3 regions of the Microbulbifer sp. JSM ZJ756 genome follow, and region 1 is predicted to be linked to each of the others. Evidence: predicted binding sites of a transcription regulator. Region 1 holds the regulator's gene; each other region holds the start of a gene.
What was found. Region 1 encodes LexA, which represses DNA repair genes until DNA is damaged. Its sites were predicted from a motif close to ACTGTNTNTANANACAGT; they were not measured.
Positions count from the first base shown of each region.

Region 2: the regulator LexA is predicted to act here: its motif matches at 2,249-2,266, upstream of ACH6CX_RS04345 (PA0069 family radical SAM protein).
Region 3: the regulator LexA is predicted to act here: its motif matches at 2,191-2,208, upstream of ACH6CX_RS00170 (YebG family protein).

Region 1 covers NZ_JBISER010000001.1:498,628-503,143, reverse strand. Annotated here, with positions in the region: gene topA (type I DNA topoisomerase) at 1-1,468, shown strand, start outside; gene ACH6CX_RS02200 (DUF6586 family protein) at 1,474-1,971, shown strand; gene ACH6CX_RS02195 (hypothetical protein) at 2,134-2,388, shown strand; gene lexA (transcriptional repressor LexA) at 2,730-3,335, opposite strand; gene ACH6CX_RS02185 (TIGR00730 family Rossman fold protein) at 3,511-4,152, shown strand; gene ACH6CX_RS02180 (DUF6763 family protein) at 4,162-4,482, opposite strand.
Region 2 covers NZ_JBISER010000002.1:83,579-88,094, forward strand. Annotated here, with positions in the region: gene ACH6CX_RS04340 (nitric-oxide reductase large subunit) at 1-980, shown strand, start outside; gene ACH6CX_RS04345 (PA0069 family radical SAM protein) at 1,133-2,227, opposite strand; gene ACH6CX_RS04350 (FMN-binding glutamate synthase family protein) at 2,350-3,894, shown strand; gene ACH6CX_RS04355 (cation:proton antiporter) at 3,894-4,516, shown strand, end outside.
Region 3 covers NZ_JBISER010000001.1:27,628-32,143, reverse strand. Annotated here, with positions in the region: gene ACH6CX_RS00190 (DUF6249 domain-containing protein) at 1-171, opposite strand, end outside; gene ACH6CX_RS00185 (hypothetical protein) at 238-501, opposite strand; gene ACH6CX_RS00180 (DUF924 family protein) at 619-1,221, shown strand; gene ACH6CX_RS00175 (LysE family translocator) at 1,221-1,838, shown strand; gene ACH6CX_RS00170 (YebG family protein) at 2,240-2,569, shown strand; gene ACH6CX_RS00165 (MAPEG family protein) at 2,879-3,268, opposite strand; gene ACH6CX_RS00160 (amidohydrolase family protein) at 3,359-4,516, opposite strand, start outside.

The sequences.
Region 1 (4,516 bases):
CGCCTGCCAGATGACCCCGGCACAGTTTACCTCGACCTCGGTTGTCGTCTCCGCCGGGGACTTCGAGCTGCGTGCCCGTGGCCGTGTTATCCGTTTTGACGGTTTCCTCAAGGTGGCCCCGCAGACCAGTAAGAAAGAAGAGGATGCGGTGCTGCCGGACGTCAAGGTCGGTGAAAAACTGGCCCTGAAGAAACTCGACCCGAAACAGCATTTCACCAAGCCGCCGGCGCGCTTCAGCGAGGCGGCGCTGGTAAAAGAGCTGGAAAAACGCGGTATCGGCCGGCCCTCGACCTATGCATCGATTATTTCCACCATCCAGGATCGCGGCTATGTGCGGCTCGAGAACCGCCGTTTCTATGCCGAAAAGATGGGGGACATCGTCACCGACCGCCTGAGCGAGAGCTTCAAGAACCTGATGGATTACGGGTTCACCGCCAGCCTGGAGGAGTCACTGGACTCTGTCGCCGAAGGTGACAAGGGCTGGAAGGACCTGCTCAACGAATTTTATTCCGACTTCTCCTCGCGCCTGGAGAAAGCCCAGGCGGCAGAGGGCGGCATGCGCCGCAATACGCCCACAGACACCGATATCGAGTGCAGTAAGTGCGGGCGCCATATGCAGATCCGCACCGGTTCCACCGGGGTTTTCCTGGGCTGTTCCGGCTATGCGCTGCCGCCCAAGGAACGATGCACCAACACCATGAACCTGGTGTCCGGGGACGAGGCAGTGGATGCTGACAAGGACGAGGACGCGGAATCCCGCCAGTTGCGAGAGAAGCGGCGCTGTCCCAAGTGCGGCACGGCCATGGACAGTTACCTGTTGGACGAGCAGCGCAAACTCCATATCTGCGGCAACAACCCGGACTGTAATGGCTACGAGGTAGAGAAGGGCACCTTCAAGATCAAGGGTTACGATGGCCCGGTGATTGAATGTGACAAGTGTGGCAGCGACATGCAGCTCAAGTCGGGCCGTTTCGGCAAGTACTTTGGCTGCACCAATGACGAGTGCAAGAACACCCGCAAGCTGCTCAAGAATGGACAGCCTGCACCGCCCAAAATGGATCCGGTGCCCATGCCTGAACTGCCCTGCCAGAAGGTGGAAGACCACTATATCCTGCGCGACGGTGCCTCGGGGCTTTTCCTTGCTGCCAGCCAGTTCCCCAAGAACCGCGAGACGCGGGCACCGCTGGTCAAAGAGGTGTTGCCGCACAAGGATGAGATCGATCCCAAGTACAGTTACCTGTTCTCGGCGCCCACCGAGGACGACCAGGGCCGCGATACGGTAATTCGCTTCAGTCGCAAGACCCAGGAGCAGTACGTACAGTCCGAGGAAGACGGCAAGGCCACCGGCTGGCGCGCGTTCTATCGCGATGGCAAGTGGCAGGTGGAAGCGACCAAGAAGGCGGCGACCAAGAAAGCGGCGACCAAACGCAAGCCGGCACGCAAGAAAGCCGCCGCCAAGGACAAGTAGGGTCTATGGCCAACCCCTACACCGGCAGCGTGGCCGCGGCATTGCGCAAAAGCCAGCTACTGCTTGAGTCCGCTCCCGCAGGGGGGCTGCACCAGGCTGCCGTGCAGGATGCCGTGGTGTTGCAACTGTGGCTGGCATACCGGGCGTTCCTGTGTGAGCTGGCGCACCAGCTGCAACTGGGCAGCCAGCCGGAGTCGCCGGGGCAGCTCGCCCGTGATGCTGCCTCCCGCGGTATGTCGTCTTCCGAGGCGGCCGAACTGGAGGCCCTGGCAGGGGACCCGGAGAGCTGGCTGGCGGGTATAGAAGCGGCCTGGCTGGGGTTATGGCAATTCTCCGGTAGCCGCGCCTCGCAAGGCAATGGAGCGGGCTCCCCGGCGCAGGTAATTCCCCTTCGCGACCTTTCACGGCAATCTGCCGCCCCTGACCTGGATGCCCTGCGGAACTGGCGGGAGTCGATGGTGGAGCTAATCCGGCGCCAGCGAGCGCATATGGAAGAGTATTAGCGGCCAACCCGGGGGCCGCGATCCAGCAACTGCCTGCTGCGCTCCGGCTGCAGCAGCCCTGGCCGCCCCAGGCCCGCGGGGCAGTCCGGAGCCTCCCGTACACTGATTCTACCTCCTTCCCTGTGTTACACTGCGCAAAACTTGATGTTGCAGGAGAAGCGAATGTCCTCCGAAACTTTTGAAATTATCGAACTCGCCAACGGCGATGTCGCCCTGCGCCGTGCCGGGGAGAAGGAGGATCCGCTGGTGCGTATTCATTTTTCGGACGCCAGCTCTGAATTCTTGCGCGAGCACAAGATTGCAGTGGCCCGTGCCATGTTGGAAGCCGGCATCGACGCCGTGCAGAATATTGATGAGATTGCGGCCGAATACCTCGAGGAAGAGGAATTGGAGCCTGTTAACCACACAATCCACTGATCCCCTCGCCGGGGCCGGCCAGCGGTGCGGCAACACAGCCGATGCTGCTGCTGGTCGCCCATCCAATACCCTCCAGCCCCTCACTGGGCCCACCTGATACCCATCTCGAACCGGCTGTTGAACTGTGCCAGGCCGCCGCGCCGTCCTGCCCGGGCGCACGCCAGGGGCGCAGACGCGTGTGCGTGGCTGATGCTGGTGACAGTTACGGACGGCGGCAGGTACCCGCGGGACTATACGAAACCCGCGGAATAGTGCGAAGGCGTGGGTTGCTGAGAAGATAGGGGGTTAGGCCCTGCCCAACTGGGAGGGCAGGGGGTTCGTCGTTACAGAGTGTGCCCGGGTCAGGGACTCTGCCGGATCACGCCCACGGCCAGGCCCTCAATGACAAAGTGCTTGTCGCGCATATCTACCTGAATTACATCGAATTCCTCGTTCTCCGGCAGCAGTTGCACGGTTGCCTGGTTGCCCTTGCGGCGGAAGCGCTTGACGGTTACCTCGTCCTCAATCCGGGCGACAACGATCTGCCCATTGCGTACCTGGTCAGTGCGCTGCACGGCCAGCAGGTCGCCGTCGAGAATTCCCGCATCCCGCATACTCATTCCGTGGACGCGCAGCAGGTAATCTGCCGGCGGGTGGAAGAAGTCTGTGGGCAGGTCACAGTAATCCTCGATATTTTCCTCGGCGAGTATCGGGTTACCCGCTGCTACACGACCGACGATCGGCAACCCCGGGTGATAATCGGGTATACGGATTCCGCGGGAGGCTCCCGCCACCATTTCGATGGCACCCTTGCGGGCCAGCGCCTTGAGGTGTTCTTCGGCGGCATTGGGGGATCGGAACCCCAGCTGCCGGGCAATTTCCGCGCGGGTAGGGGGATAGCCGGTTTCATCGAGGTAGGTCTTGATCAGCTCGAGTACCTGGGATTGGCGGGCCGTGAGATTGGTCATAGATTCACCTGGTCGTGTGTCTGTATTTTTATACAGTTGCTGTGATTATATACAGATTTACCCCCGGCGCAAATTCACAGCGCTGTCGTCACATACTGCTACATTGGAGGGAGAGACAGGGAAGAACCGACAAAATAACAAGCGTTGAGAAACGCGACAGAACAGGGAAAGTGGAATGTTAGATGCCAAGATGCCCGAGGCCTGGCGCGTCCTGCGTATCCAGTCCGAGCTGGTGGATGGAATAGAGCGCCTGATTGCGCTGACTGGTGCGGTGACCGTATTTGGCAGCGCGCGGTTTACCGAAGAAAGCCCGGAATATAAACAGGGAGTACGGCTCGGGGAGCTGTTGGCTGCGGAGGGAATCTCGGTAATCACCGGCGGCGGGCCGGGATTGATGGAAGCCTGCAATCGCGGGGCACACCCGCAGCCGGGGGCATCCATCGGCCTCAATATTGAATTGCCGTTCGAGCAGACGGCCAACCCATACCAGGATATCAGCCTCCACTTTCGCTACTTTTTTGTGCGCAAGTTCATGTTCGTAAAGCACGCCGTGGGGTTTGTCGGCTTGCCAGGCGGATACGGCACGCTGGACGAGCTCTTCGAGGCCCTGACCCTGGTGCAGACGCAGAAAGTCCTTCATTTCCCGATTGTTCTGGTAGGGCGCCGCTACTGGGCGGGCCTGCGCGACTGGCTGGTGGATACGGTACTGCAGAGCAAATGTATCGACGCATCCGACCTGGACCTCTTCCATGTTGTCGATACCGTCGATGAGGCGGCAGAAATTATTATCGACTACATCCGCGAGCGCGAGCAGTAGTCATTCGCTTCAGAGGGATTCATCGGTACCGCTGAAGCTCTCTCCCTCCAGGTAATCCAGCGGGTTTTGCTCTTCGGGTATGCCGGGATCGCTGGAGCTGGGGCTGTGCTCCCGTGCGGTCATGCCATAGGCGATATTGGCGTCTTCGGGTGGAGGAGCCGGAGCCAGCGGCAATACCTGCCATTGCTCCATGTCCAGCTCATCGAGGGTGCCGTCGAGGTACTGGATTTCGATTGTCCTGTGCAGGTCGTCGAGGGCGACCACCTCGAACAGTTGTCCGCTCTCCAGCATCTCGAACCAGTTGCCTATGTCAGGGTGGCTATGTGCCATGATCCTTGTCCCCTTGCGTTTGACTTCCAATCTA
Region 2 (4,516 bases), on a different contig from region 1:
GCTTCTTCTACGGCGAGAAGACCCATATCTCCATCATGGAGTACTGGCGCTGGTGGATCGTGCACCTGTGGGTAGAGGGTTTCTTCGAGGTCTTTGCCACTGCGGCGCTGGCGTTCATCTTCTGCAGCATGGGACTGGTGTCCAAGCGCATGGCCACTGTTGCTGCATTGGGCTCCGCCTCGCTGTTCATGCTGGGTGGCATACCGGGCACCTTCCACCACCTGTACTTTTCCGGCACCACCACCCCGGTGATGGCGGTAGGGGCGACTTTCAGTGCGCTCGAGGTGGTACCGCTGATCGTGCTGGGTTACGAAGCCTGGGAGCATTACAGCCTCAAGAGCCGCGCGCCCTGGATGCAGCAGCTGAAGTGGCCGCTGATGTTCTTCGTCGCCGTGGCCTTCTGGAACATGCTGGGTGCCGGCGTGCTGGGCTTCTCCATCAACCCGCCGATCGCGCTCTACTATGTGCAGGGCCTGAATACCACCGCCACCCATGCCCACGCGGCACTGTTCGGGGTCTATGGTTTCCTCGCGCTCGGCTTCACCCTGCTGGTGCTGCGCTATATCCGTCCATCCCTGCTATTTGACGAGAAGCTGATGAAAACCGCCTTCTGGTGGCTGAACGGGGGCCTGGTGCTGATGCTGTTCACCAGCCTGCTGCCGGTCGGCATCATCCAGTTTGTTGCCAGCGCCTCCGAGGGACTCTGGTATGCGCGTAGCGAGGGCTTTATGCAGGGCGGCCTGCTGCAGACGCTGCGCTGGGTGCGCACTATCGGCGACGTGGTATTTATCGTCGGCGCGTTGGCGGTGGCCTGGCAGGTGGTCAAGGGACTGCTGGTGACTGACACCACGGTGCCCGGCGAGAAGGTAGTTTCCGCTCGCGCCGGATTTCCGGAATATGCGGGGGAGACCTCACCGGGATTCAGTGCCGGTGCCGAGATGACAGCCGGTCAACTGGCTGACAGCGGCGAGACGCGCTAGCGCGGTCCCCCTTTAACCTTAACGGGGGAGTTTGACTCCCCGGCCCGATAGGAAAAAGGCGATGCATTGCATCGCCTTTTTCATTCATGGCGGTCGCGGTGCCCGTCGGGTTGCCTCCCCCCTGTACCCATTCTCTGAGATCCTCTGCCCGCCTAGAGACTGAACAGGTCCCCCTGGTCCCCGGGTGCGGCCGGCGGCTGAAAGCGGTTGCAGTCCAGTGTCAGTCTGCGCCGGTTTAGCCCCAGCCTCTTGATTGCCACGCGAAAGCGCTGTTGCAACAGCTGTGCGAAGACTCCGGTACCGGTCTGGCGCTGGGAAAAGTCACTCTGGTAATCCCGGCCGCCGCGGCTCTGCTGCACGATGCTCATCACGTGTGCAGCACGCTGCGGGTAATGTACCTGCAGCCACTGGCGAAACAGTGGCGCCACTTCGTGGGGCAGCCGCAGCAGGATATAAGCAGCCTGTGAGGCTCCCGCATCGACCGCTGCCTGCAGGATTGCCTCCAGTTCGCTGTCGTTCAGTGCCGGAATCATCGGCGCGGCCATGACCGCGGTGGGGATCCCGGCGGCCGACAGTGCCTCCAGTGTGCGCAGGCGTGCTGTCGGGCCGGCGGTGCGCGGCTCCAGCTTTCGCTTCAGTTCCCTGTCCAGGGTAGTTACGCTGATGGCCACATGGCACAGGTTGTCCTGCGCCATTTCCGCCAGCAGCGGCAGGTCGCGCAGGACCAGCTGGCCCTTGGTGACGATGGTGACCGGCTGCTGGAAGCGCTGCATCACTTCAAGCAGCTGCCGGGTGATGCGCTTCTGTTTTTCCAGCGGCTGGTAGGGATCGGTGTTGGAGCCCAGCGCGATGGGTGAGCACCGGTAACTGGGTTTGCGCAGGGCCTGTTCCAGTAACCCGGCAGCATTGGCCTTGAAGAACAGCCGGCTCTCGAAATCCAGCCCTGGTGACAGGTCCACGTAGGCATGGGCCGGACGCGCATAGCAGTAGACACAGCCATGCTCACAGCCCCGGTAGGGGTTGATCGACTGGCTGAAGGGCAGGTCCGGTGAGTTATTGGTGGCAATGATCGACCTGGCCTTTTCCTCGATGGCCTCTGTCAGCAGTCGCTCCAGCGGTTCCGGTTCTATCTCCCAGCCGTCGCTCTCGCGGGTGCTGGCCTGCGGCACAAAGCGGCCAGCCAGGTTGCTGGCTACGCCGCGGCCGGTGCGGACCTGCAAGGGGTTGGAAGGATCTTCGTTTGCCATCTGGGATTCAGGGTTTTGTTTACTGTATAAATGTACAGTTTATGGCGGGCGGGCAGGTACATGCAAGTGTGACCCGCAAGGCATACAATGAAGCGCAAGACAGTCACAACCGGAAGTGGGCCATGGATCTAGACGTAGTCGATGCTATCCGCGCCTTTGTGGTGCAGGTTTTACAGGTTTTTGCGCTGTTGTTCGCGTTCGCACTGGTGGTCCTGCTGCTCTATGTCATCTACGTCTACCTGTCCGATGTCAGCCAGACCAAGCATGCCATCCGGCGCAATTACCCGGTAATCGGGCACCTGCGGTACAAGTTTGAGCACCTGGGCGAATTCTTTCGCCAGTATTTCTTTGCCCTGGACCGGGAGGAGCTGCCCTTCAATCGCGCCCAGCGCAGCTGGGTCTACCGCGCGGCCAAGAACGTGGACTCCACCCTGGCGTTTGGTTCGACCCGGCCGCTGAACCAGCCCGGTGATGTCCTGTTCCTGAACCATCCCTTTCCCACTCTGGAAAAAGACGCCGTGCCCCCGACGCCGGTGACAGTGGGGGAGGGCTACGCCGCCCAGCCTTACACCACCAGTTCCTTCTTCAATATCTCCGGCATGAGCTTTGGTGCCCTGTCGGTACCTGCGGTGAGGGCGCTGTCCCACGGTGCGGCCAGGGCGGGAATCTGGCTCAACACCGGCGAGGGTGGCCTGGCGCCGGAACACCTGGAAGGCGGTTGTGACGTGGTCTTCCAGATCGGCACGGCAAAATACGGCGTGCGCGATGCCGAGGGCTGCCTGTCAGACGAGAAACTGGCAGCTGTGGCTGCCCACGAGCAGGTGCGCATGTTCGAGCTGAAGCTGTCCCAGGGTGCCAAGCCTGGCAAGGGCGGTATCCTCCCGGGGATCAAGGTCACCGCGGAGATCGCGCACATCCGTGGTATTCCCGAGGGGCAGGACTCCATCAGTCCCAATGCGCACCCGGAGTTCGGGGACGTGGACGGCCTGCTGGATATGCTGGTGCATATTCGCGAGGTGAGCGGCAAGCCCACCGGGTTCAAGTGCGTGATCGGTACCAGTGACTGGCTGCACCAGATGTGCGAGGCGATCCAGCGGCGCGGCCCGGAAAGCGCGCCGGATTTTATTACCGTCGACAGCGCCGATGGCGGCAGCGGCGCGGCGCCGCAGAGCCTGATGGATTATATGGGGCTGCCGCTGAACCGCAGCCTGCCACTGGTGGTGGACCTGCTGGACCAGTACGGGTTGCGCGATCGCATCAAGGTGATCTGTGCCGGCAAGTTACTGACTCCGTCCATGGTGGCCTGGGCCCTGGCGATGGGGGCGGATTTCGTCAACTGCGGGCGCGGCTTTATGTTCTCACTGGGCTGTATCCAGGCGATGCAGTGCAACAAGAACACCTGCCCGACAGGGGTAACCACCCACAACCCGGACCTGCAGCAGGGACTGGATCCGGTGGACAAGGCGGAGCGGGTCTATAACTACGCGCGCAATATGGCCTATGAAGTGGGCTATATCGCCCACTCCTGCGGTGTGGCGGAGCCGCGCCAGTTGCGCCGCCACCATGTGGAGGTGATCAACGAACGTGGCGTGGCGGTACCCCTCAGCGAGCTGGTGCCGGCGGTCAAGCCCAAGTCGGTAATTGCCAGCGACCGGGGGGTGGAATAGTGGACGGCGTAACCACCCTGGTGGGGCAGGGACTGTATATGGCGGTGGCCGCGGTGGTGGGCCTGGGGCTGGCGCGGGTGCTGCGCACGGATAACACACTCGGTTGCCTGGTGGCCGGGGTGTTGGCCGGGATGCTGTTGCCGGTGATTGATTTCGATACCGGTATCCGCGCGGACAACCTGCACCAGCTGGTGTTCTTCGTCATACTGCCGGTGCTGATTTTCGAGGCGGCCTGGCGTATCGAGCCATCGCTGCTGAAACGCTGGATTGGCCCAATCCTGCTGCTCGCCACCCTGGGCGCAGTGATCACAGCCGTGCTGGTCGGCCTGCTCCTCTACTACGGGATCGACCACCCCGGTTTTCCCTGGATCGCGGCTTTCCTGACCGGCGCCATCCTGGCCGCGACCGACCCGGTCGCTGTAATCAACCGCCTGCGCCAGTCCGGTGCGGACGAGGAATTGTTGACGCTGGTGGAAGGCGAGAGCCTGTTCAACGACGCCGCCGCCATCGTGCTGTTCTCGCTGGTCCTCGGGGTGGCCTCCCACAGTGTCATGGAGGGCGCGACGGCAACCGGCGAGCCACTTGCCGGTGCGGGTACGGTCGCGTTGTATTTTGCGGTGAT
Region 3 (4,516 bases), 470 kb from region 1:
GTCCTCGATGTCCGCCCGGGGTGGCTCGGGCGGCTCCGGTGGCTGCTCACTGCGCACCTCCGGTGCCGCAGCCGGCTGTTCCGCCGGTGTCTCCTGGGCCCAGGCGAAGCCGGTGCCCAGCACCGTCGCCAGTCCCAGGACCAGTGGGGATATCAGGTTTCTCGCTCTCATTAGTGACTCTCTGCTTGCTGTCAGTATTCTTTTAAGTCGCGTTGCTGTAACTGCCGGTGGCACTCCTCAGAAGGCCGCCAGCGGGGAGCCGGTCAGCGAGGGGCCAGCGATACGCACTGGGTAGCGCACCTCTCTCTCCTCCTCCCGGGCCTCCCGCTCCCGGCACTCGCGGAGCTTATCCGAGACCGCCTGCTCGGCTTTCTCGGCCAGTTCCTGCTGGACCTTGGCAATGGGCAGCTCCAGCGACTCTGCCGACACAACCGGGGTCGACATGGCCGGGGCCGCTGCCAGGAATGCAACCAGCGCGACGTAAAATTTAACCTTTTTCACACATCCTGTCTCAGGGGTTACCATGGTAGCCTCCATATAATTTCCGTTTACAGCCTTAAGATGCCGCCGGGAGGCCCTATGGATGCACCGGCTGCAAAAAAAATTCAGGGGAGCCCGATGACCCAGCCCGCCGACGTACTGCGTTTCTGGTTTGGCAGCGAACACCTGGATGCGCCGGTGGCGGACAGCCACCGGCAGCTCTGGTTTACCCGCGACGAGACACTGGACCAGAAGATCGAGGAGGAATTTGGCCCCGCCGTCGAGGCGGCCCTGGCCGGGGAACTGGGGGACTGGCGCACCAGCCTGGCCGGGGAGCTGGCCCTGGTGCTGCTCTGTGACCAGTTCACCCGCAATATCTACCGCGGCACCCCGCGGGCCTTCGCCGGGGACCCCCTTGCGCGGGAGGTGGCCATGGCGGTGATAGGGCGCGGCGACGACAACCTGCTGGGCCTCTACCAGCGGGCTTTCCTGGGGATGCCCCTGGAGCACGGCGAGAGCCTGGAGATGCAGCAGCGCTCGATCGAGTTCTTCGACCGCCTGCGCAAGAGCCACCTCGATGGCGCCGAGGGTGCGGCCCAGGCCGAGAACTTCTACCAGTACGCCCTGGCGCACCGGGAGGTGATCGAGGAATTCGGCCGCTACCCACACCGCAATGAGGCCCTGGGCCGGGCCTCGACACCGGCCGAGCAGGCCTGGCTGGAAAAAGGGGGTGGCTTCTGATGGATATTGTCGCCTGGCTGTCCCTGGCCGGTATCTGTGCCCTGGGGGCCATGTCACCCGGTCCCAGTCTGCTGATTATCCTGCGGGGCGCCGCTGCCGGCGTACGCCCCGGCATCGCCGCTGCACTGGCCCACGGGGCCGGCGTAGGTATCTATGCGGTCCTCACGGCCCTGGGGCTGGCAGTACTGATCACCAAGTCGCCGCTCCTGTTCAACATCCTCCAGTGGGGCGGCGCCGCCATGCTGCTCTACCTGGGCTGGAAAGCACTGCGGGCCAGGGCGCCGGACCCCAACGGCGAACGGGCCGAGATCGCCCCCCTGAGCACCCGTCGCGCCGCAGCACAGGGGTTCGGTATTGCCTTTTTCAACCCCAAGATCGCAATCTTCTTCACGGCGTTGTTCAGCCAGTTTGTGGGGGAACAGCAGGCACTGGGGATAAAGCTGGGCATGGCCGCCCTGGCGGCCGGGATCGATGCAGTCTGGTACTGCCTGGTGACCCTGGCAGTCTCGGCCGGCCGCCGCCGCAACTGGTCCGGCGGTCCGGTAATGCACCGGCTGCAGCAGCTGTTCGGCATCCTGCTGGTGGCCCTGGCAGCGCGGCTGGTACTGACCATCTAGGTACACTCCCCGGCCCGCAGGATCCCGGGCCAATAAAAAAGGCCCGCCGGGTGGCGGGCCTCAATCTCACACTGCGGGGTCAATTGCGGGCGCCTACTGGGGGGAGGAGGCGCCCGACTGCAGGGCTATTATGGCAGCCCACTGGTGCCGCGGGGGGGGCGCAAAACGCAGCCGGCCATCGCTTTATCGCATCACGGCGGTTCCACCCGGGCAAGGCCTGGCGCAGATAACACCGGGTTGCGTTCAACCCGGGGCTACTGCGCTCCCCTGCCGCCCCGCATACCTGCCGCATTTCACGCCAGAATCTCTTCAAGGTCGTCACCGTCGGTTGACACTGGACAGCCATACAGATACTGTACGTTCACACAGTATGATTACTTGAACAATAACCGGAGGCACACATGGCCGTAGTTGCTGTTTGGAAATGCGATAGAGACGGAGCTATGTTCGACAACAAGAAAGATGCGGAAGAACACGACAAGATGCTGGAGCTGGCCGCCAATATTACCTCGCTGATCGAGAAAAATATTGACGGTATTTCCGAAGCCGCGGGCGAGGAAATTGGCCTGCTGCTGGCCAAGCGCCGCGAAGTGCTGGCCAAGGCCTGCAAGGGCAAGCCTGAAATGCTGCTGGAAGCAGAAAAAGAGACTGCAGGCGAGAGCGCCGAAGAAACCGGCAACGAACAGGGCGAGGCCGACGACCGCGTCACCCCGCTGGCCGCGAATCAGTAATTTTCCCGCATGAATCCCCACCCGGGGATGTCACGCAAACCATCCCTGTACTGTGCCCGGTATCTGCCGGGCTTTTTTTTGCCCGTGCGCCCTGCGCCTTACACCCTACCCTTCTTTGTAGGAACGGCCCATGGCCGCGATTGCAATGCCCCGAGCCACCGATCGCTGCCAGTAGACAAACCCCCGTAGGAGCGGCCGCTGGCCGCGAGCTTCAGACCATTCCCTAAGGCATATAACAGTACTGACAGCAGGATTTATTGTGATCGCGGCCAGCGGCCGCTCCTACAACAGGGGTCCGTTGCTGCCCGCCTAGAATGCCCCGATGATATTGATCGATGCATAGGCAGTGATCACGATCCAGGTCAATGTCGTGCCCCAGAAGCGACCGTAGTGGTAGCCGCCTCTGCCGGCCGTCAGGCCCCAGGCGTGCAGGAAACGGCCCAGCACCAGCAGGCCACCGAGGATATTCAGCCAGAAAGCGGACAGGCCATTGATCTCCGCCACCAGCATCATCAGCAGCGCAATGGGAACATACTCGACCGCATTGGCGTGGGTGCGGATCAACACCTCTGCATAGTGTTTACCGCCACTGCCCACACCCACCTTCTCGCCGCGACGAAAACGCACCACGCGAAAGGCAAGCGCCAGGATCAGCAACGCGCAGAGGCCGCCATACAGGCCTGTCAATGGAACCATCATTGGAAACTCCCCATGTAAAAAGGGCGGGACCCGGTCCCGCCCTGTTCTGTTATCAATCTTATCCGGGACAAGTCCAGGCCATCAGCGGGCTCAGAACTTGTAGCCCATTTCATGGCCCTGCTCGGGCTTCAGGTAGCGGTCGCGCAGGCGCGTCGAGCGGTTCACCAGTGACTGCGGCTCACCACCAATCAGTACCTGCTCGGGATAGCTGGTGACTTCCAGCGGGTCCCCGCTCCAGACGACGATATCGGCCACACCACCCGGCTGCAGCACTCCGCCCTCGAGGCCAAAAATGCGCGCAACATTGGTACTGATGGCCTTCAGGGCTTCTTCGTACGGCAAGCCGTAGACCACCGCATTACCGGCGGACTGGCGCGCAAGGTGCACCAGGTGGGTGGAACCATAACCCGGGCCGCCAATGGCCACAGTGACACCGGCCTTCTGCATCCGCGCCGCGTTGTCAAACCGAGCGCCCAGGCTCTCAAAGCTGATCGGCAGGTTGTTAACCACATCGATAATCACCGGCACCCGGGCGGCAGCCAGCTGCTCGGCTACCATCCAGCCCTCGGCGGCACCCTGGATGATTAACCGCAGCTTGTACTCCTCGGCCAACTCCAGGGCCTGGAGGATATCGCTGGCACGATTGGCGGTAACAATCAGCGGCTGCTGGCCCTGTACGACCGGCTGCAGCGCCTCCAGGTCATCCAGTGAATGATTGAGCTCACGCCAGTTGCCCCGGCGGATCGCCTCCCGGTTGTTCAGGTATTCCCGGGCTTCGGACAGGGCTGTCTCGATGCGGGCATAGGCATTGGCCCGGCTGCCGCCGGCCAGCTGGCTGCCCAGCTCACCCAGGTAGGCCTTCTGGCCCAGCTCTTCCGCTACCACACTGTCGAAATCGCCGTTCAGGGAAATGGCAAAGCCCTGACCGGCAAAAACCCGGTGCAGTTTGCCGGCACCCTCACCCCAGGTGCTGATCGACGGGAATACCACCGCGCGGGTCACGCCGTGCGCACGGTTATAGGGGATCAGGGTGGACTTCGCGTTGTACGCCGGGCGCGGGTCAAAGCCGCTGCCAATACTCTCACCGCTGACTGCGTAATCATTGGTGGCGCTGGCAGCACTAATCTCGGTCAGCCCCAGCTCCGACTGGGGTGCGATAACACCGGGGGTCACCACCTTGCCGCGCGCATCGATCACGCGGTCGGCGCGCTCGTTAATGGAGGGGGCCACCGCCTGCACCTTGCCATC